Rudanella lutea DSM 19387: one gene and its partner. The protein of the gene in region 2 binds, or shares a complex with, the protein of the main gene of each other region. Links are inferred from orthologs where the notes say so. Each region holds a gene or a part of one and is shown on either strand. Other genes may lie near its edges. The genes, in order: uvrA and mfd.

Region 1 (9,984 bases), 750 kb from region 2 along the record:
CACCAGAACCCCGACAAACGCTACCCGGTTTTGTACCTCCACGATGGCCAGAACCTAATTGGCGAAGGCGAGGGGTACGGCTCGTGGGGCGTAGAACAAAAAATGGCGATTCTGGCCGCCCGGCAACATCATGAGGTGATTCTGGTCACTATCGACCACGGCTATCAACAGCGCATCGAAGAGTTTACGATTCACAAAAGCCGGATGGCGCAAGGGCGTGGTCGGGCGTATCTGGCTTTTATTGCCCAAACGCTCAAGCCTGCCATTGATGCGCAGTACCGAACCCGGCCCGATGCCCCGCATACCGGCCTGGGCGGCAGCTCGCTGGGTGGGCTCATCAGCATTTACGGGGGGCTGCTGCACCCCCACATTTTCGGGCGGCTCATGGTGTTTTCGCCCTCGCTCTGGATCTCGCCCAAAATCTATTTCGATGCCATCCGGTTCCAGACGCCCTCGCCTATGCGCATCTACGTGTACGGGGGCGAAACCGAATCGAAATACATGGTTCCCAACCTGCAACGGTTTCAGGATTCCCTCCTGAAACAGTGCTACAAGGGGCAACCCATCGACATTTACCTCTCCGTCGACCCCGACGGAGCCCATCAGGAAGTACATTGGGGCCGCGAATTTCCGGCGGCACTGGAGTGGCTATTCTACTCGCAACCAGCCGTCTGAAGCCCCTCGTTTTATCCATCTGTTCCCATGCACCTATCAATTTTGCAGTCGGCCACGCCCGATACCCTTCTTATTCCGGTTGTTCAGAACGACAACCTTTCGGCTACATTAACCGAGTTGGCCCGCACGGTGCGACTGCCAACCTCAACACTCGAAGCCGATTTTAAGGCCGACGCCAAAGACGTTTTGCCTATTTACCAACCCGACGGCCGCAAAACATACCTGATCGGGTTGGGCAAAGCACCGGGCGTCAATGAGTGGTTCCGCACCTTCCGTAAGTTCTTTTACGACCAGAAAAGCAGGCTCCCGCAGCACGTAGGCGTCGATTTGCGCCTGTATGGGCCCGACGCGCTGGAGGGGGTTGTGCTCGGCGCGTACGGGGGTGGATATGACCTGAAGCTGTACCAGACCGACAAGCCCGAAGGCCCGGCGTTTTACGGCGAAAACGGCCAACTCAGCTTGCTCGTCAACGACCCGGCAGCCTATACCGACGCGCTCGGGCGGGCCGAAGCTATTGCCCAGACCCAGCGGCAGATCATGAACCTGATGAACGCGCCTTCTAACTACAAAACACCCCAAACCCTCGCCGATTGGGCCGTGACATCAGGCCAGCAATACGGGTATGCAGTGCGGGTACTAAACAAGGCCCAAATAGTGCAGGAGGGGCTACAGGCGCTGTTGGCCGTGAACCGGGGCAGCGATCACGAGCCGGTGTTCATTATCGCCGAGTACAAGCCCGACAACGCGCCAAATGCCAAGAAAGTGGGTCTGGTGGGCAAAGGAATCACGTTCGATACGGGTGGTATCTCGATCAAACCGTCGGCCAACATGCACCTGATGAAATCGGACATGGGCGGGGCCGCGGCTGTGTTGGGTACACTCGAAGTAGCCGCCAAGCTCAAACTGCCGGTACACCTGATCGGGATTGTGCCCTCAACCGAAAACATGGTCGATGGCAGTGCCACCAGGCCGGGCGATGTGATTGGCTCGTACCTCGGCAAAACCATCGAGGTAATTGACACCGATGCCGAAGGCCGCATTATTCTGGCCGACGGGCTGGGCTACATGGTGCGCAACTACGGCCCCGATGTGCTGATTGATCTCGCGACGCTTACCGGCAGCGTAATTGCCACCCTGGGCTACCATGCGGCCGGGCTATTTACCAACAACGACGAGCTGGCCGAGGCCCTGAACCGGGCCGGTACCCAAACCGGCGAGCGAGTTTGGCGACTGCCTCTTTGGGACGTGTACGCCGAAGACATCCGCTCCGACGTAGCCGACCTCAAAAACTTTAGTGGCAAGCCCATGGCCGGGGCTATATCGGCGGGTAAGTTTTTGGAAGTATTCACCGAAAATCACCCCGCCTGGGCCCACCTCGACATTGCCGGCACTGCCTTTGGAGATACCGAGTTTGGCAGCCAGAAAAACGGTACAGGCTTCGGGATTCGGCTGCTGATCGACTGGTTACGAACGTTGTAAAATAGACCTCTGGGTCGGTGCCGTTGGCAAATTCAGTCGGCGTGTTGTAGTTTAGGGTGAACATCGACCTTACATCCTATGCGTCCACTCTCGTTTCTCTGTATTGCTACGTTTTTCAAAGGTGAGGCCTTCATGCGGGCCTGCAAAGAGCTTGGCCACACGGTGTACCTGCTCACGGTTGAAAAACTGGCCGATAAACCCTGGCCGTTCGACGCCATCGACGAGGTGTTTTACCTGCCTACCGAAAGCAATGACAGCGAAAATCTGGACCGGATGATTCTGGGTCTGTCGCACACGATGCGCTCCCGCCGAATCGACCGGGTGGTCGCACTGGATGATTTTGACGTGGAAAAAGGGGCCCTCGTCCGGGAAACATTCCGTATCGACGGGATGGGCCAAACCACCGCCCGCTACTTCCGCGATAAACTGGCCATGCGGATGCGGGCGCAGGCGGCTGGCATCCGGGTGCCGGGGTTCAGCCCGCTTTTCCACGACGAAACAGTCACACACTTTCTGCAAACCACCGAGGGGCCGTGGCTCATTAAACCCCGCGCCGAAGCCTCTACTACGGGCATCCGGCGGGTCGACTCGCTTGAGGAGGCCTGGGAGGTTATTCACGGCCTGGGCGACAACCGCCATAACTACCTGATTGAGCAGTTCAAGCCGGGTAAGGTATTCCACGTCGACTCGTTATCGGTCGACAGCCACCCGGTGTTCACACGGGCGAGTGGGTATCTGGCAACCCCGATGGAGGTAGCGCATGGCGGTGGCGTGTTCCGCACGGGGATTCTGCCGTTCGACTCGCCCGACACAGCCGCCCTGCACAACCTCAATAGCCTGGTGTTGCAGGCATTCGGAATGCGGTACAGTGCCTCGCATTCGGAGTTTATCAAAGGTGACCATGACGGGGAGTTTTACTTTCTCGAAACGGCCTCACGGGTAGGTGGTGCCCACATTGCCGAACTCGTCGAAGCCTCATCGGGCATTAATCTCTGGGCCGAGTGGGCCCGGCTCGAAACTGCCGTAGCTTTGGGGCAACCGTACTCCATTCCGGCGGAGCAACAAAACTACGCGGGCCTGATTGTTTCGCTCGCTCGTCAACAATGGCCCGACCAAAGCATCTTTACCGAGCCCGAAATCTGGTGGCGTCTCGACAAGGAGTATCACGTGGGGCTCATTGTTCAGTCGGGCAGCCGGGAACGGGTTCTGGACCTGCTCGATACGTATATGGCCCGTATTTATGCCGAGTTTCACGCATCGGCCCCTGTACCCGACAAACCTACGAGTTAGGGAAGGTTGCCCAGCAGATCGTTTAGCTCACCATCAGTAAGGTCTGCTTTCTCCGATTTGTCGTAGATGGTAAGCAAATAAACGGTGGTCTCCACAATCTGGACGTAGGTAATGACGCGGGCACCACCCCGTTTGCCTTTCTTTTTGGAAGATATATTCAATCGAACCTTGAAGCAGCTTTTACCAATCGGCGTACCCTGTTCAGGCGTCTCTTCCAAAGTAGAGATTAGCTTATCAATGTCACCAGACAGAGATGCATATTTTCTGGCTAAGTGGCGAGATGCTTTCTTAAAGCTTTCCGCCACGACAACATCATAACTCTTTGAGGAACTCACGGGCCGATTGCAGTTTAATTTTGCCAGCGCGGTGCAGCTTTACCTCCTCAATCGCGTGTTTTAACCCCTCAACAATCTCTTCCTTTGTTGGCTCAACGTAGGCATCGTCAACGGCCGGCGATTCGTCGGGCAAGCGGCCGTTTTTTTTGATTTTTTCCCACTCCCTAATCGGGATAAATACGCCTGTTAGCTTGCCCTTGCTATCATGCAGATATTGAACGTTCATAGACTGGTCAGATTTACTATCCAAGTTACGAAGAAACAATGGGATTGGCTAAATAGGTCACAAACCCCCGCTTATTTGCCTATACACTTCGGAAACCAACCCCCGCCTGTTTTGCGTTGTTGTTTAGAATAAGCCTACCGCTCCGGGGGCATAACACAACGTGACAAACAACAACGTACTAACGTCGCAAACAAGCCCGGTTTCCGGGCCTTCTGCCGGCCTCAACGACATTGCCCTCACGGGGTATGAGCAAATTGAAGTGCTCGGCGCCCGCGAACATAACCTCAAAAATATCGACGTGACCATTCCGCGTAATAAGCTGGTAGTGGTCACGGGGATTAGCGGCAGCGGCAAATCGTCGCTTGCTTTCGACACGATCTATGCCGAGGGTCAACGCCGGTACATGGAGAGTTTTTCGGCCTATGCCCGCTCGTTTATCGGCGATATGGAGCGGCCCGACGTCGATAAGATTGATGGGTTGAGCCCAGTTATCTCGATTGAGCAGAAAACCACCTCCAAAAACCCCCGCTCCACCGTAGGCACCACAACCGAGATTTACGACTTCCTGCGGCTCCTCTACGCCCGCGCTGGTGATGCGTATTCGTATGTGACAGGTCGAAAAATGGAGCGGCAGTCGCAGGATCAGATCATCGACACCATCATTGAACAGTACGAAGGGCAGAAACTTACTCTGCTGGCTCCGGTGGTGCGCGGCCGCAAAGGACACTACCGCGAACTGTTTGTACAGATTGCCAAACTCGGCTATACCAAGGTTCGGGTCGATGGGGTGGTGCAGGATATTGTCCCGAAAATGCAGCTCGACCGGTACAAAATCCACGATATTGAGATTGTGATTGACCGGCTGGTGCCCAAGCGCGACACCGCCGACGAATCGAATACGCGGTTTAGGTTGAGTCAGTCGGTGCAAACGGCGCTAAAGCAGGGCAAAGGAGCCATGCAGGTGCTGGTCGGTACCGGCGACGACCGCTCCGGCGGACCGGCCCAACTGGTGTACTTCTCGCAGAACCTGATGGACCCGGAATCGGGCATCAGTTACGACGAACCATCGCCCAACTCGTTTTCGTTCAACTCGCCTTATGGCTGGTGTCCTACCTGTCAGGGTATTGGCCATGTTGAAGAAATCACCGAAGAGTCGATTATTCCCGATAAGAAGTTGAGTGTGAGCCGCGGGGCTATTGCCCCACTCGGCGAGTACCGGGAGCTGTGGTTTTTCAAAGAGATCGAGGTTATCCTGAAAAAATACAAACTCAGCCTGACCACGCCCCTCGAAAAATACCCCGATGACCTGCTACAGGCGTTGCTCTATGGTACAGAGGAAGAGGCCACTATGCCTTCCAAGAAACATCCCGGCACCGACTATTATCAGTTCAAGTTTGAGGGCATCATCAACTTTCTGAAACGGCAGCAGGAAAACGGTTCCGAAAAAATTCAGGAGTGGCTCAAAGACTTCATGGTCATTAAGCCCTGCCCCGACTGCAACGGTGCCCGGTTGAAAAAAGAGTCGCTGTATTTCAAAATTGCCGACAAAAACATCTCTGAGTTGGCTCAGATGGACATTTCGGAGCTGTCGGCCTGGACCACCGACCTCGAAAGCCGCCTGACCGACCGCCAAAACGTGATTGGTAAAGAGGTACTGAAAGAGATTCGGAAACGGATCGGCTTTCTGCTCGATATTGGCCTCGACTACCTCACCCTCGACCGCCCGCTCCGAACTCTGTCGGGGGGCGAAGCGCAGCGCATCCGACTGGCCACCCAGATCGGAACACAGCTTGTGGGTGTGCTATACATCATGGACGAGCCAAGCATCGGCTTGCATCAGCGCGACAACGTCAAGCTGATCGACTCGCTCAAGAACCTACGTGACCTGGGCAACACGGTGCTGGTTGTTGAACACGACAAAGACATGATGCTTGAGTCGGACTATATTCTCGACATTGGGCCGGGAGCTGGGCGGCATGGCGGGCAGGTGGTAGGCCGCGGCACCCCCGACGAGTTTATCCGCAACGGCAGCACCACCGCCGATTACCTCAGCGGCCGTCGTGCCATTGAAGTCCCCAAAGAACGGCGTAAAGGCAACGGTAAGTTTCTGGTTATCAAAGGCGCTACGGGCCATAACCTCAAAAACGTAACGCTCAAACTGCCGCTCGGCCGGATGATTTCGATCACGGGCGTGTCGGGGTCAGGTAAGTCGTCGCTCATTCACGAAACCCTGTTTCCGGTGCTTAACAAGCACTTTTACAAATCGAAGCGGGAGGCACTGCCCCACAAATCGGTGGAAGGGCTGGAGCACCTGGACAAAGTCATTGAGGTCGATCAATCACCCATTGGGCGCACCCCGCGCTCGAATCCGGCTACGTATACGGGCATGTTCTCGGAGATTCGGGCGCTCTTTGCCGAATTGCCCGAAGCCAAGATACGGGGCTACAAACCGGGCCGTTTCTCGTTCAACGTAAAGGGCGGCCGGTGCGAAGACTGCGAAGGCGCGGGCATGAAGAAAATCGAGATGGAGTTTCTGCCCGACGTACACGTAATGTGCGAAACCTGCAAGGGCAAGCGCTTCAACCGCGAAACGCTGGAAGTCCGCTTCAAGGGTAAGTCTATTGCCGATGTGCTCGATATGACCGTGGAGCAGGCGCTTGAGTTTTTCGAGGCTCAACCCAAAATTCTGCGTAAGGTGCAAACCCTCAACGATGTGGGTCTGGGGTACATCACCCTGGGGCAACACGCCACCACCCTGTCGGGGGGCGAAGCACAACGGGTGAAGCTGGCCGAGGAGCTTTCTAAAAAAGATACCGGCCAAACCATGTACATCCTCGACGAACCGACCACGGGCCTGCATTTTCAGGATATTGCGCACCTGCTCGACGTGCTCAACAAACTGGCCGACAAAGGCAATACGGTTCTGATTATTGAGCACAATCTGGACGTGATCAAAGTGTCGGATCACATTATCGACCTGGGGCCGGAAGGCGGCAACAAAGGCGGTCAGATCATCGCCGAGGGAGTACCCGAAAAAGTAGCGAAAGTACAAGGCAGCTACACCGGCAAATTTCTGGCAATGGAGCTGAAATAAAGTAGGCAGTTTGCAGTGGGCAGTAAGCAGTAGCTGACTCAAGAGTACTGCTTACTGCCCACTGCAAACTGCCTCCTCAAACTTAATACCGCTCGCGCTGCATCTCCCGCGTAACGTCGCGCTCCTTGATACTATCGCGCTTGTCGTACAGTTTTTTACCTTTTGCGAGGGCAATATCGATTTTCGCAAAGCCCCGGTCGGTGGTGTACATACGCACGGGCACAATGGTTAACCCCTGATCTTTTAGCTTCTCCGTCAGCCGCCTAATCTCGCGTTTGGTCAGCAGGAGCTTCCGATCGCGTAGGGGTTCGTGGTTATTGTAGGTACCTTCGGTGTACGGCGAGATATTCATGCTGCGGATAAACAGCTCGTTGTTCAGAAACAGACAGTACGCATCGGTCAGGTTTACTTTCCCCTGCCGAATGGATTTAATTTCGGTCCCCGTCAGTACAATACCGGCGGTGAATGTTTCCAGAAAATGATATTCGAAGGAGGCACGCCGGTTTCGGACGTCCACCTGCTTTACAATGGATGATGATGCCATTTCAGATTGGGCCTCTGGGTTGCTCTACGGTTGCTACCGGCTAAGCAAACACAGAATTTGGGGCGTGAAGATAGACAGAATAGCGAGTATCCTGAACCTTAGAAAGCTAAACGTAAAACAGACGGGGGTGGTTTCGCCTAAAAATACAACTTAGGCTACGGAAGAGTGACGTATAGACGACATCACCATCTAAATAATACATTCCCTTTTTAGGAAGGGGTCGCCCGGCAGGTCGGTGTCTGTTTCGTGTCACAGCCTCAGGACCCAATTCAGTACACCGACCATGCCAAAGCGATGTTGTTTGCTACACGAAAGTAAGTAGCTTACTGGTACATCAATATACGAAATTTAGGGCAAAAAAGATGCCTGTTTCGATGAAAATCGAAAAAAAACCGCTGAAAACCTCATTTTTTACCACTGGTTGGGTTAGATGCCGCACAAAAACTGAAATCCGTATATATACCCCCAATACGTCAAAAATCGCGCCAACAGAAAGGCCCCGTCTCTGAAAATTGACGGGGCCTTTCTGTATTTATTAAGCGTGCTTTTTATTTTTTCGGAGCCGCCTGTTTTTCCTTGTATTCCTGATTCAGGCCGTTCAGCACTTTTGAGGTCACATCATTGCTGGTATCGGCAAACAAGATTCCACCGCCTTTGGTGTAACCGAGTACAAACTGATACTTATTCTGGGCGTTGTACTTCTTCAGGTAGTCGTAAATCTTGTTGTACAACTCTTCGTTTTTCGATTGCTCTTCAACAGCCAGGTTTTGGGCAGCCCGCTCCCGGTACTGCAACAGTTCCTGCTGCTCTTTCTGCAACGAAGCCTCCGTGGCCCGGCCCTGCTCCATCGTCATGGTAGCGGCCCGCTGCTGGAAGAAAGCGGCTTTGTTTTGCAGGTTGCGGCTCCGCGAAGCCAGGTCATTTTCGAGTTGGAAACGCTTACTTTCGAGTACTTTCTGGGTGTCTTTAAAGAAATCGTACTTTGTCAGCAGTGAGTCAACATTTACATACACAATTTCTTTGCCTTTGGCGGCCTCAGGAACCTTAACAGCAGATTCGGCAGGCTGGCGGTCTTTAAAGTGCAGGTAGTACAGTACGGCTACAGCAATGGCTAAAACAACGTTCAGCGCTAATGAGGCATTCTTCACGAGTTGGTAATTAAGTGTTTGTTACAGATTTAAAAACAAAGCTAAGGATTTTAAGTCGATAGTTCTTATTCCAAAGGGTCGACCTTACCAGACGAACAGACACCGGACGACAGACTTCAGCACAGACAGGCAACTCTACGACCGGGCGTCCCGCAATCTAACGTCTGACGGGTTGCCACAGCTGGCGCACATAAAAACCGGCCAAACCTGATACTCCGCCCACCAGCCCGCCAATCAGCGGAGCCAGTGTAACCAGCATAGCGGGCGAGTTGGGCACTTTGAAAAGTAGCTCGCCCAGCCGGGAAGCCAGTACGCCCCCATTCTGAACATTCAGGAAAACAATGTAGGCTGCCCAAACCAGCGTAACGCTGGCCGTGCCTTGCAAAAAAGCGTTACCGGCGGTGGTACTTTGCCAGAAACAGACGCCAAAAGCGATCGGCGCAATAATCCACCACGGGAAAATAAGCTGAGCCAGGGCGCTCAGTAAGGCAATAATCAGCGTTGGTGCCATAATAAAGAGTGTAAGGCTCCGTGAGTTTTTCAGACTCTCTCACGGAGCCGGAGGTTTACTTGAGTGTCAGAGTTTGTTTTACTTTCGGGTGCTGCTCCGTGGCCGTTTGCAGGTAAACCAGTTCGTTAAGTTTACCCTCGCGCCAGGTTTCGATCAGGTTCTGATAAGCAGGACTACCGGGATTCCCCGACTGTCCACCCGGATACACCCCGTAGCCTTTGGGTTTAGGCCCGAGCGCCACCACCATGCGCCACGAGGGGCCGGTACGGGCGGTGGTGGCATTGACCACGGTGCCGCCCCCACCATTGAGTACATCCATTGCGCTAAACGCATCGACGCCCGGCAACAGGTGACGCACATCGGTACTTTTGTGCTTTGCCCAGGCCCAGGCGGGGCTTAGCGGTCCATGTGCCCGTGTCAGCGAATCGCAGGCGGCTTTAAAACTGGCCGTCACGACATCGTTGATGGTTTCGCGGGTGGGCGTAGCCGTATTATCAAACCAACGGGCGGTTGGCTCGCGCTGTAGCATCAGCAACGTCCGGTCGAAGCTTGGGTAGCGCATTGGCAGGGTATCGCCCCCGTCGAGTTCGTCTTTCCAGATCGTTTCCAGCAGTTTCTCCGTCCAGAGCGTGAAAATCGACGGACCGATTTCGTCCGGGTCGTTCCGGCGCGACCACTTGCT
Region 2 (10,490 bases):
GCTGAACACTTTGATCCATGTAATACTTCATATTCGACATTTCGCGGGTTACGAATGACTGAATCTGATTTACACGGGAAGCCAACGCATTCAGACTATCTTCAACAATTCGGGCATCATCTTGTAATTTGAGTTGCTCTTGCGAGAGCCGTGCAACACGAGGGTCTTGTAAATTGATACCTCTAAACTCTTTCATGAGCCGCTCCTGACTGAACGAAAGCGTAATCAAGTTCTCAAGTAAATTACGCAGGTCATCCATGTTTTCCTGCAACTCCTGCGCTTCCATCGAGGCCATTGACATTTGCATAGCTTTCATCATGCTTCGCATCGACTTTGCTGTCTTGCTTTGCGAAGACGATGCCTTTTTGCTTTGCTTCTGGTCGAGTTGCTGTTTAGACTGCTGCATTTGCTGCTCAATCTCCTTTTGCGAGTCCTCTTGTTGATCGGGCGAACGAAGCTGATCTTTCTGAGCCTGCTTCTCCAGATCTTTCAGTTGCTCCTGTGTCTTCTTGAAATCCTCCATTGCCTTCTCCTGCTCTTTCGCTTGTTTCTCTGGATCGGCATTGGCTTTATCGTTTTCTTCTGCTTCTTTTTCCTGTTGCTGGGCCTGCCTTTCCAGATCATTCATGATGTTATCCATCTTTTGCTCCAGCTGCATTTGCTTAAACATCTTCATGGCCCGCTCCAGCTCGCGTTGCGTATTTCGCTCTTTACGGTTCAACCGATCCAGCATTTCGCTTGCCTTATCATCCTGCTTCCGCTCAAGTAGTTGCTTTAGTTCTTCATAAAGCTTCTTCGATTCAGGGTCCATTAAGTCTTTAAACATCTTCTCAAGCTGCTCTAATTTTTGCTGCATTTGAGGATCGTTCTGAGCAAAACGCTCTTGGGTTTGATTCGTTTTGTCGAACTGTTGCTGAAGCTGTTTTATCTGTTCGATAAGCTCCTCGCGTTTCTTCAGAATATCCTCGAGCTGCTTTTTGTCCTGAAAATCCGTTGCTTTTTTCGTACGCAGACGCTCCTCCATCTGGTTGAGCTCTTTCTTGATCTCCTGAGTTTTGCTCAATGCCTGATCAATTTGCTGTTCAGTTTTCTCAGCTGCCTGATCAATTTGTTGTTGGATCTCCTGGTTCGAGGGGATCGCAAAGTTCATTGCGCTCGACTTGGCCGATTTTGGGCCATTGGCACCATCATTATCCCAAACTTGGATAAAGTAGTCAATCCGATCTTCCTTGTCGAGTTTCAAACTGTCCAACGACCAATTGTAAACAAAGTTTTGGGAGGTCGATGAACGATTGATCGGGATATCTTTGCTATAAAATGGTGACTCTTTCCCTTTCCGAATAATTTTGTAGGTCAGGCGCAGACGCGAAAATCCATAGTCGTCTGAAATAAGACCATTCAGTGCGATGGCATTGTAGGAAACAGTATCCTGAATTTTATCCACCGAAATGGTTGGAAACCGATCGGGGATCACCTGTATGCCGTAGCTGATTGAGGATGGATTCGGTACCTGGGCATTTTTAAGCATTACCGTCAATGCCGTATTCTGCATCATCCGACGGGTAGCCGTAAACCCGTTTTCCTCATTCTCCTGAGCTATAATGGGCTTAGTTCCTTGGCCAAACTGTAAGGAAAGTGAATCGGTATGATCAGCCACAAAGTTCCAGGTTACCACAGTGCCTTGCGGAATTAAGAGATTACCCACGTTGGCTAATTGTTCGGCGGGTTTGTTCAGATAAGCCGGATACTCCAGCTTGACGTTGAAATTCAGAACAGCTGGCCGGTCAATTAATTTTAGCTGGTACTCATCTGACCTAAATCCCGATGCCTCCAAATGGAAGTCCAAATCCCGTTGCACATTATCAAATGTGTAGGTAAACACCGAATTTGATGACTCAAGCTTAAAACGTGTACCGTTGGTAACTAGATACACATCTTGCGGAATAGCATCACCTTTCAAACGGACTGATACCGGAAAGTCTTCATTGCGAAAAGCATTGAGCGACTTGTTCTGCAACACAAACTGAAACGGTGCCTCTTCGGCAAACTCACGATTGTAGTTGACAATTCGGGTTGAGGAAGTACTGAAAAAGGTAGGGTTGACCAATAGAATTCCTAAAATGAGCACAATTGGTGGAAGTGCCAGTTTCAGAAATCGCCGGTTCCGCTCAATCTGAATGGCGTTGGCAAAACGCGTAATCAACAATTGCTGTGACCGTTGTTGCAGGCTGGCCTGCATCAAATCACTTTGAGCGCTACTAATGCGTTGAAGTTGGAGTGTATTCAGCAACTTGTCGCCAACTTCGGGAAAGAATGTTCCGATCTGACGGGCGGCTTCATCATCGCTCAACGCTTTGCGCAAGTTATATAAACCCAGTAAAGGCTTGAGGATGAATAAATAGAGCGTGATGAGGAGTGTAAGCAAAAAGCCGAAGAACATCACAGCCCGTCCCGTCGACCCGAAGCGGCCAATAAATTCAGCCGTGTTAATTAATAAGAACAGCGAACCCGCCAAAGCTGTAAAAAACAAAGCACCTTTAACGAGTTGATTCAGAAAATAACGTTTCTTGTACTCCTCAATACGTTGGAGTAAGGTATCGTATGACTGCATAGCGTGTGCTGTTAAATCGTAAAGGTCATAATAGGGGTACTACCTGCTCAAAGTATTGAATTACATGCTGTTGAATCAAATACTCTTGAGCAGCAAGATTAGTTTGCGGAATCGGCTTAACTAATGTCCAGCTTGGCCAGCCATCTTTATCATACCCGTCGAAGGCGTAATATCCAGACAGACTTAAAACCCGACACGTAGCAATGTGTAACAAATCCTGTTTTTGCTCTTTTGAAAATCGACGAGGCCCAACTCCCAGCTCCTGAATGCCGATTAAAAACAAGACAGCGTTAAGGTCGGCAGGGCGCTTCCCAACCATTGTTTCTAATTGATCGAGAAGCAAATTCCAGGTGCGATCGGTGTCTTCAACTGACACAGTATTAGGATTGTCCATATTCTTCACTAAAATACAACTTATAAGCCATTAACGTACATAGACTATGTTTCGGTTTATTTCCAGAGCCTTTACCGACTTTTTTCAATTACTCTACCCTACTCCGTGTTTAGGTTGTCAAAAGATGCTTGATCAACACGAAATGTTGCTCTGTGTACCCTGCCGGATGACCCTGCCGGAGACAAATTATCATCACGAAATAGAATCCGAGCTGCTCATCAAATTCGCGGGTAAAGTCAGAGTCGCTCATGCTACTTCATTTTACCGATTTACAAAGGGTAGCGTCGTTCAAAAACTCGTTCATCAGATTAAGTACAAAGATCGAACCGAAGCTGCGGTGACAGTTGGTCAGTGGTACGGCCATCGGTTACAAGCGGAGTGTCCCTGGATTGATGAAATTGACTTATTTGTTGGGGTTCCACTACACAAAAAGAGATTACGGAAGCGTGGCTATAACCAGGCAGATTGCATTGCTGAAGGATTAAGCAAGGCAACCTCGAAACCGATGCGTACCGATGTAATGGTACGCACTGCCTTCAAAGAATCACAGACACGGAAGAATCGTTTGCAACGGTGGCTAAATGTGAAGACTGTATTTCGTGTGAGCAAGCCAGATGAAATAATAGGCAAACACGTTGCAATTGTGGATGATGTATTAACCACAGGTGCGACAATAGAAGCCTGTGCAATTGAACTGCACCGATCTGGTTGTAAGGCGGTTAGCGTTATTACAATAGCTTCTGCCCGATAATAAAAAAGCCCCGGAGGTCGCTCCGGGGCTTTTACTTTCTATATCGAGCCCTATCGATTCCGACCCAAGCCAATCATGGCGCAACGGAAGCCGATGGTAGCAGTAGCTGAGTCTTGGTCAAGGTACCGGCGCGTACCGGGCGAGAGCCAGTAGGCTACATCATTCCATGAGCCACCTTTGTACACACGGACCTTGTCGTCGATAGCCGAGTTGTTGTTCTTACGATCGTAGTTTTTAGAATCGTCGAGATAACCATTCCGCCGAATCGGGTTCAGGTCACTCACATCCTGATACGAGAGGGGCCGGTAAACGTCGTACACCCACTCATTCACGTTGCCGGCCATGTTATACAGACCGAAGTCGTTAGGCGCAAATTCGTAAATCTCAGCCGTGATAATAGCCCGGTCGTTTGAACGTCCTGCGATACCGGCGTAATCACCCCGACCACGTTTAAAGTTGGCGAGCATTTGTCCCTGTTTCTTACCTTTTTTCGGGTTCCGGACAGATGAACCATCCCAAGGATAAATTCGCTGATTCGCCTGATTCTCGTCCAGATACTGAGTACCAATCATGGCTTTGGCTGCGTATTCCCACTCGGCCTCTGTTGGTAAACGATATTCGGGCAGTACAAGGCCACTTTCGATGCTCATACGAGCCGGAGCACTCGGTGATGCCGATGCTTCAGCAAGCGCGGGTTCAGCCGTTTTTGATTTCCGCTTGAGCGAGAAACCACCGCCTTTCTTCTTGGTTTTCTGACCGCCTTTGGCCAATTCGTTGTTCACAGCTTCAGTACGCCAGGCAGCGTAATCGCTCGCCTGAACCCAGGATACACCCACGACCGGATAATACCGATAGCCTGGGTAACGCAGGTATTGCGTAACGTAGGTATCGTTAAACGAAAGCTGACCGGCCCAAACCGTCGTATCAGGCAGAGCCGCCCGGTACACTTCTTCCGACGAGTCACGTTGAATAGCATTCAGGTATTCAAGGTAGTGGACGTTTGCCATTTCGGTTTCGTCCATATAAAATGACTGAATACTCACCGTCCGCTCGCGGTTGTCGCGCGAGTTCACCACGTCCTCTTCAAGAGCTCCCATAGTAAACCGACCTCCCTCGATAAAGATGAGGTTAGGGCCACCATTAGGTGCTTTAAATGACTTTACCTGAAAACCATCCTTCTGATTGTAGGCAATTCCGGTAGCCGTACTCTTCTTACCGGGTTTTACACTAGTCGGGTGTTTTGGCTTACACGAGGCCAGGGCCGCCGTTGCCAACAACACGTACGCTGCACGTTGGAGCATAGCTCGCGTAAGGTGATACTTCTTAATCATTGCTGTATCTGAGTCAATCGAGGTTGCAAAATTGGGCAATAAATCGCATTAATTAGTCAAAGCGCCAAGGACCTGATCCATTTGTTCCACCGAGGTGATATCTGAATGGGTAAATACAGGCCGTCCTTTCGATTCTTTGAGCGAAAAACGGTTTGGGTTTGCGCGTAAATAGTCAATAACCTTGCCAAACCCATCGGAGTTAAAAAAGCTGTCAGTTGCCTGGTTACCACCCTCGGAAGAAACGAAGTATCCCTTCAGGATATTATTTTTCAACGTCAGTTTTTCCAGATGCAGTTTTTCAGCTTTCCACCGGACATTCACCATCTTAATCAGGTTTTCCACATCGTTGGGCATGGGGCCAAACCGGTCAATTACCTCTTGCCGGAAGGCCTGAAGCTCATCGTTTGTCTGAATATTATCCAGGCGAGTGTATAACGCCAAACGTTCCGAAATATTAGATACATATTTGTCTGGAATCACAACCTGCAAATCGGTTTCGATGACTGTATCGGGTAACGATGGCTTTAATACGTCGGTGTTCGGGCTAAACAGGTCTTTAAACTCTGTTTCCCGGAGTTCCTGAACGGCCTCATCGAGAATCTTATGGTACATCTCGTAGCCCAGATCATTGATAAAACCGCTTTGCTCGGCACCCAGCAAATTACCCGCGCCCCGAATGTCCAGGTCACGCATGGCGATTTTGAAGCCCTCGCCCAGATCAGAAAAATCTTCCAGGGTTTGCAGCCGTTTGCGGGCGTCGGAGGTAAGAACCGAAGCCGGTGGCGTCAGTAAGTAGCAGAACGCCTTACGGTTAGAGCGTCCTACCCTACCCCGCATCTGATGCAAATCCGACAAACCAAACATGTGCGCTGAATTAATCAGAATGGTGTTGGCGTTCGGAATGTCTAAGCCCGACTCGATAATATTGGTGGAAACAAGCACGTCAGAATCGCCTTCGATAAACCGGGTCATGATTTTCTCCAGCTTCTCGCCCTCCATCTGTCCGTGGGCTACTGAGACGCGGGCTTCGGGGACTAACCGTAAAATCAAATTTCCAATAGACTCAATATCACCAACCCGGTTATGCACAAAAAACACCTGGCCACCCCGGCGTAACTCATAGCTAATGGCATCGCGGACGGTGGCCTCGTTAAACGCGTGCACCTCGGTTGTGACCGGTTGCCGGTTAGGGGGAGGAGTAGCAATCACCGAAAGGTCACGCGCACCCATGAGCGAGAAATGAAGTGTCCGGGGAATGGGGGTGGCCGTCAACGTTAGTACATCGACATCGACTCGCATTTCTTTCAGACGATCTTTGGTTTTCACGCCAAATTTCTGCTCTTCGTCGATAATCAGTAGGCCTAAATCCTTGAATTTTATGTCTTTATTGACAATCCGGTGGGTACCAATCAGAATATTGATCTCACCCGAAGCTACCCCTTTGAGCGTCTCCTTAATTTGAGCTGCCGAACGAAACCGGTTGATGTAGTCAACTTTCACCGGTAAATCGGCCATGCGGTCCATAAAGGTTTTGTAGTGCTGCATGGCCAGAATAGTGGTTGGTACGAGCACTGCCACCTGCTTATTATCCGAAACGGCCTTGAAAGCCGCCCGTATCGCAACCTCGGTTTTGCCAAAGCCTACATCACCACACACAAGCCGATCCATTGGGTGGGGCTGCTCCATGTCGTTTTTCACGTCGTTGGTTGCCTTAGCCTGATCGGGGGTATCTTCATAGATAAATGAGGATTCGAGTTCGGCCTGCAAGAAGGTATCGCGGCTGAAAGCGTAGCCCGGTGCCTGCCGACGCTTTGCATACAGCGAGATCAACTCTTTGGCAATGTCTTTTACCTGCTTCTTGACCCGCGATTTTTTCAGCTCCCACTCCTGCGATCCCAGCTTGTTCATGGTAGGTGGGCCACCCTCTTTGCCGCTATACTTGGCAATTTTGTGCAGACTGTAGATACTGACGAGCAGAATGTCGTTGTCGCGGTAAATAAGCCGGATAGCTTCCTGCTCGCGGCCACCCATATCTACCTTTTCAAGACCCGCAAAACGCCCGATTCCGTGGTCTACGTGGGTCACGTAGTCGCCGGGTTGTAACGTTTTTAATTCGCGTAGGGTGAGAGCTTTCGACTTCGAAAACTTGTCCTGAACGCGGTATTTGAAATATCGGTCGAAGATCTGGTGGTCGGTGAAAAGGGCAATCTTCAGGGCTTCGTCGGTGAAGCCCTCGCGCAAACCAATATTTAAAGGCAAAAACTTGACAAATGGGTCGAGTTCCTCAAAGATGGTACGCAGCCGTTCGAGCTGTTTGAACGACTCGGCCGCGATAACGTTGGTGTTTCCCTTCGATTGGTTTTCGGCCAGATTGTCAAGAAGCCGCTTGAAATCTTTGTTGAACGACGGTTGCGGCTTCGACTGATATTGCTGCCGGGCTTCGGTTTTGAAGTAAAATTTGCGCCCAAACTCAACCGTTGTGAACCGTTTCAGATGGTTCAGTAACGACCGTCTTGTCTCAAACAGATCAGTAGGATCTAACACGACCTGTACACCTCCCCCACTGGCTACAATCGAGGCAAAGCTCTGCTCCGCTTTTTCGAAGCACTTATCCACAACTTCGAGGGTGAAATCCACATCTTTAGCCCAAACCACCGTATTTTGAGGCAGGTAATCCAGAAAAGGTTCGCGGGTTTCCTCAATCAGTTTGGTCTGAATATTGGGTATAATGTTAATAAACGGCACGTCACCTGTGGATAACTGCGATTCAGGGCTAAATGTCCGAATGCTTTCCACTTCATCGCCAAACAAATCGATTCGATACGGAAACTCGCTGGCAAACGAAAATACGTCGATAATCCCCCCCCGAATGGAGAACTGACCCGCTTCGTACACAAAATCAGTCAGCTCGAACTCATAATTCTGGAGCATTTCCGATACGAAATTGGTGTCGAGTTTGTCGCCAACCCGAACCGTCAGGGTGTTTGCCTGTAAGGTGCGCTTGTTAATCACCCGCTCCGACAGCGCTTCTGGATACGTCACCATCAACAACCCGCCTTTGGGCGCAGGGTTAAGCTTGTTAAGCACCTCGGCCCGCATCAGTACGTTGGCATTTTCAACCTCTTCGTACTGATAAGGTTTCTTGTACGACATCGGGAAGAGCAAAACCTCCTGCCCGATCAGATTTTGCAGATCGTTGAAAAAGTAGGCGGCTTCGTCGCGGTCGGTCATCACGAATAAGTGATTACCGCCGTTCATGCGGAAAATAGCCGTGGCTAAGAGGGCATCCAGACTACCCGAAAGACCTTTGATCTGAAGCCGTTGCGGTTCGGCCGATTTCCGGGTTAAGGGTTCGGCCAAAAGCTTAATAAAACTATCGTCGGTGTATAAACCGATCAGTTCCTGTGCGTTCAAAAAGACGGCCCGCTGTAGCGGGTGTTTGGTAATACGAAAAGCCGCCAAAATGACTTCGGCGGCACCGAGAGAGTAACAGCGTTCACGTTGGTAATGTTCGTTACGCAGGTGCCCGAAAGAGGTAAAATTTAGCCTGTTGGAGAGATTCGTGACCCATTTGAATTGTTCGTCGCCCGAATAAATAAGACTCTGCCAATCCGGCCTGGAAAACGAAAAAGCCGACCCTCATTAAGGGTCGGCTTTATTGATTTTTAGTTGTTGGTTGAATGTAAAATCGTCAGGTATTGGGCATCATGACGCCCATCATCTTAAAAAATGTACTTATTCTCGGCAAGCATGGCCTCCGCAATCCGCCGACGGGCGTTTTTGAGGTTCATCGGCTCAATTTTCGTGAATCGCTTCAGACCCATCAGCATCACGCGCAGTTCATCGCCCTCAGCAAACGAGGTGATGGCTGCCCGGCCGGCGTTGTTGATCTTCTCAACGGCCTCATGCAGGTAAACCAGCGCCATTTCTTTTTGTAACGAAACAGCCGCTTCACCCTTAACGCCAATCAGTTTTTCAACACGCAACAGAACGGATTCTGCCGCGTAAATTTCGATAACCATATCGGCAAGGCTCATCAGGATTTCCTGCTCTTCCGAAAGCTTGGTCATGAACTTCTGAACAGCGGCACCGGCTACCATCAGTACCGATTTCTTGAGGTTGCGCAACACCTTTTTCTCGGCTATGAACAGGCCCTCCTCTTCGTCGCTGCTGAAATCAGGAATCGACATGATTTCTTTGCCAACGGCCATGGCGGGACCCATCAGGTCGAGTTCGCCTTTCATAGCCCGCTTCAAAATCATATCAACTACGAGCATCCGGTTGATCTCGTTGGTACCTTCAAAAATTCGATTGATACGCGCATCCCGGTAGGCCCGATCCATGGGGGCGTCGGCTGAGTAGCCCATACCGCCATACACCTGTACCCCCTCGTCAACTACGTAGTCGAGGGCTTCAGAGCCGTGTACTTTCATGATGGCACACTCAATCGCAAACTGTTCCAATGCTTTCAGTTTGGCCTGTGCATCGTTCATACCCTGCTCTTTCAGATCTTCGATCATGTCGTCGATGTTCTGACCGGCGCGGTACGAAGCCGTTTCGGAAGTGTACACCTTGATGGCCATTTCGGCCAGTTTGTGCTTAATGGCACCAAACTGAGCAATGGGCGTGTTGAATTGCTTACGCTCGTTAGCGTACCGAACCGCGTTGTTGATTACCTCTTTCGAGCCACCTACCGTAGCGGCACCAAGCTTGATACGGCCGATGTTCAGAATGTTAACCGCGATTTTGAAGCCGTTTCCGCGCTCCGAAAGCAGGTTCTCAACGGGTACTTTGCAGTCGTTGAAGAAGATCTGACGGGTGTCAGATCCCTTGATACCCATTTTGTGCTCAGGCTCGTTCATCGTGATGCCCTCGTGCGAGCGCTCTACAATAAATGCCGACAGGTTCTTATCAGTTTGGCCACCTTCCTCAATTTTAGCAAAAACGATATACACGTCAGCAAAACCGCCGTTGGTAATCCACATTTTCTGGCCATTCAGAATATAGTGTTTACCGTCTTCGCTCAATTTGGCTTTGGTTTTGCCCGAATTTGCATCCGATCCCGAATCGGGCTCCGTAAGGCAGTAAGCGGCTTTCCACTCACCGGTTGCCAGTTTGGGCAGGTATTTAGCTTTCTGCTCGTCGTTGCCATAATACACAATGGGCAGCGTACCAATACCCGTATGTGCCGACAGGGCTACCGAAAAGGAGTGACCGGCTCCGGTTGTCTCGGCCACCAGCATAGAGGTATTGAAGCTCATGCCAAAACCGCCATACTCTTCGGGTACGCCCGTACCCAACAGACCCAACTCGCCAGCTTTGTCCATCAGCGATGAAATAAGCTCGGGCGACTTGGCTGAATCTATCTCGTTAAGACGCGGCCAGATTTCACGTTCCAGAAAC

The links.
Region 1: the proteins of mfd (region 2) and uvrA are in contact, whole or in part, in a crystal structure (PDB 4DFC), measured with the Escherichia coli proteins. The link is inferred for Rudanella lutea DSM 19387 from one-to-one orthologs.

What each region holds. Positions count from the first base shown.
Region 1 is NZ_KB913013.1:4,002,113-4,012,096, reverse strand. Bases 3,847-7,299 are described here. They hold uvrA (excinuclease ABC subunit UvrA), read left to right. Parts: upstream 3,847-4,165; coding sequence 4,166-7,099; downstream 7,100-7,299. Other genes in these bases: smpB (SsrA-binding protein SmpB), read right to left, coding at 7,182-7,299; RUDLU_RS0116595 (hypothetical protein), read right to left, coding at 3,847-4,005. Outside these bases: RUDLU_RS0116615 (alpha/beta hydrolase), read left to right, coding at 1-675; RUDLU_RS0116610 (leucyl aminopeptidase family protein), read left to right, coding at 703-2,154; RUDLU_RS0116605 (ATP-grasp domain-containing protein), read left to right, coding at 2,233-3,444; RUDLU_RS30545 (hypothetical protein), read right to left, coding at 3,441-3,605; more of RUDLU_RS0116595, read right to left, coding at 3,757-3,846; more of smpB, read right to left, coding at 7,300-7,643; RUDLU_RS0116575 (OmpH/Skp family outer membrane protein), read right to left, coding at 8,192-8,791; RUDLU_RS0116570 (hypothetical protein), read right to left, coding at 8,949-9,302; RUDLU_RS0116565 (penicillin acylase family protein), read right to left, coding at 9,358-9,984. UniProt on the Escherichia coli protein: The UvrABC repair system catalyzes the recognition and processing of DNA lesions. UvrA is an ATPase and a DNA-binding protein. A damage recognition complex composed of 2 UvrA and 2 UvrB subunits scans DNA for abnormalities.
Region 2 is NZ_KB913013.1:3,251,664-3,262,153, forward strand. What follows is about bases 4,936-8,894. They hold mfd (transcription-repair coupling factor), read right to left. Parts: upstream 8,502-8,894; coding sequence 5,136-8,501; downstream 4,936-5,135. Other genes in these bases: RUDLU_RS0113415 (SUMF1/EgtB/PvdO family nonheme iron enzyme), read right to left, coding at 4,936-5,087; RUDLU_RS0113425 (acyl-CoA dehydrogenase family protein), read right to left, coding at 8,810-8,894. Also shown: RUDLU_RS0113400 (DUF4175 family protein), read right to left, coding at 1-2,611; RUDLU_RS0113405 (hypothetical protein), read right to left, coding at 2,637-3,005; RUDLU_RS0113410 (ComF family protein), read left to right, coding at 3,130-3,756; more of RUDLU_RS0113415, read right to left, coding at 3,807-4,935; more of RUDLU_RS0113425, read right to left, coding at 8,895-10,490. UniProt on the Escherichia coli protein: Couples transcription and DNA repair by recognizing RNA polymerase (RNAP) stalled at DNA lesions. Mediates ATP-dependent release of RNAP and its truncated transcript from the DNA, and recruitment of nucleotide excision repair machinery to the damaged site.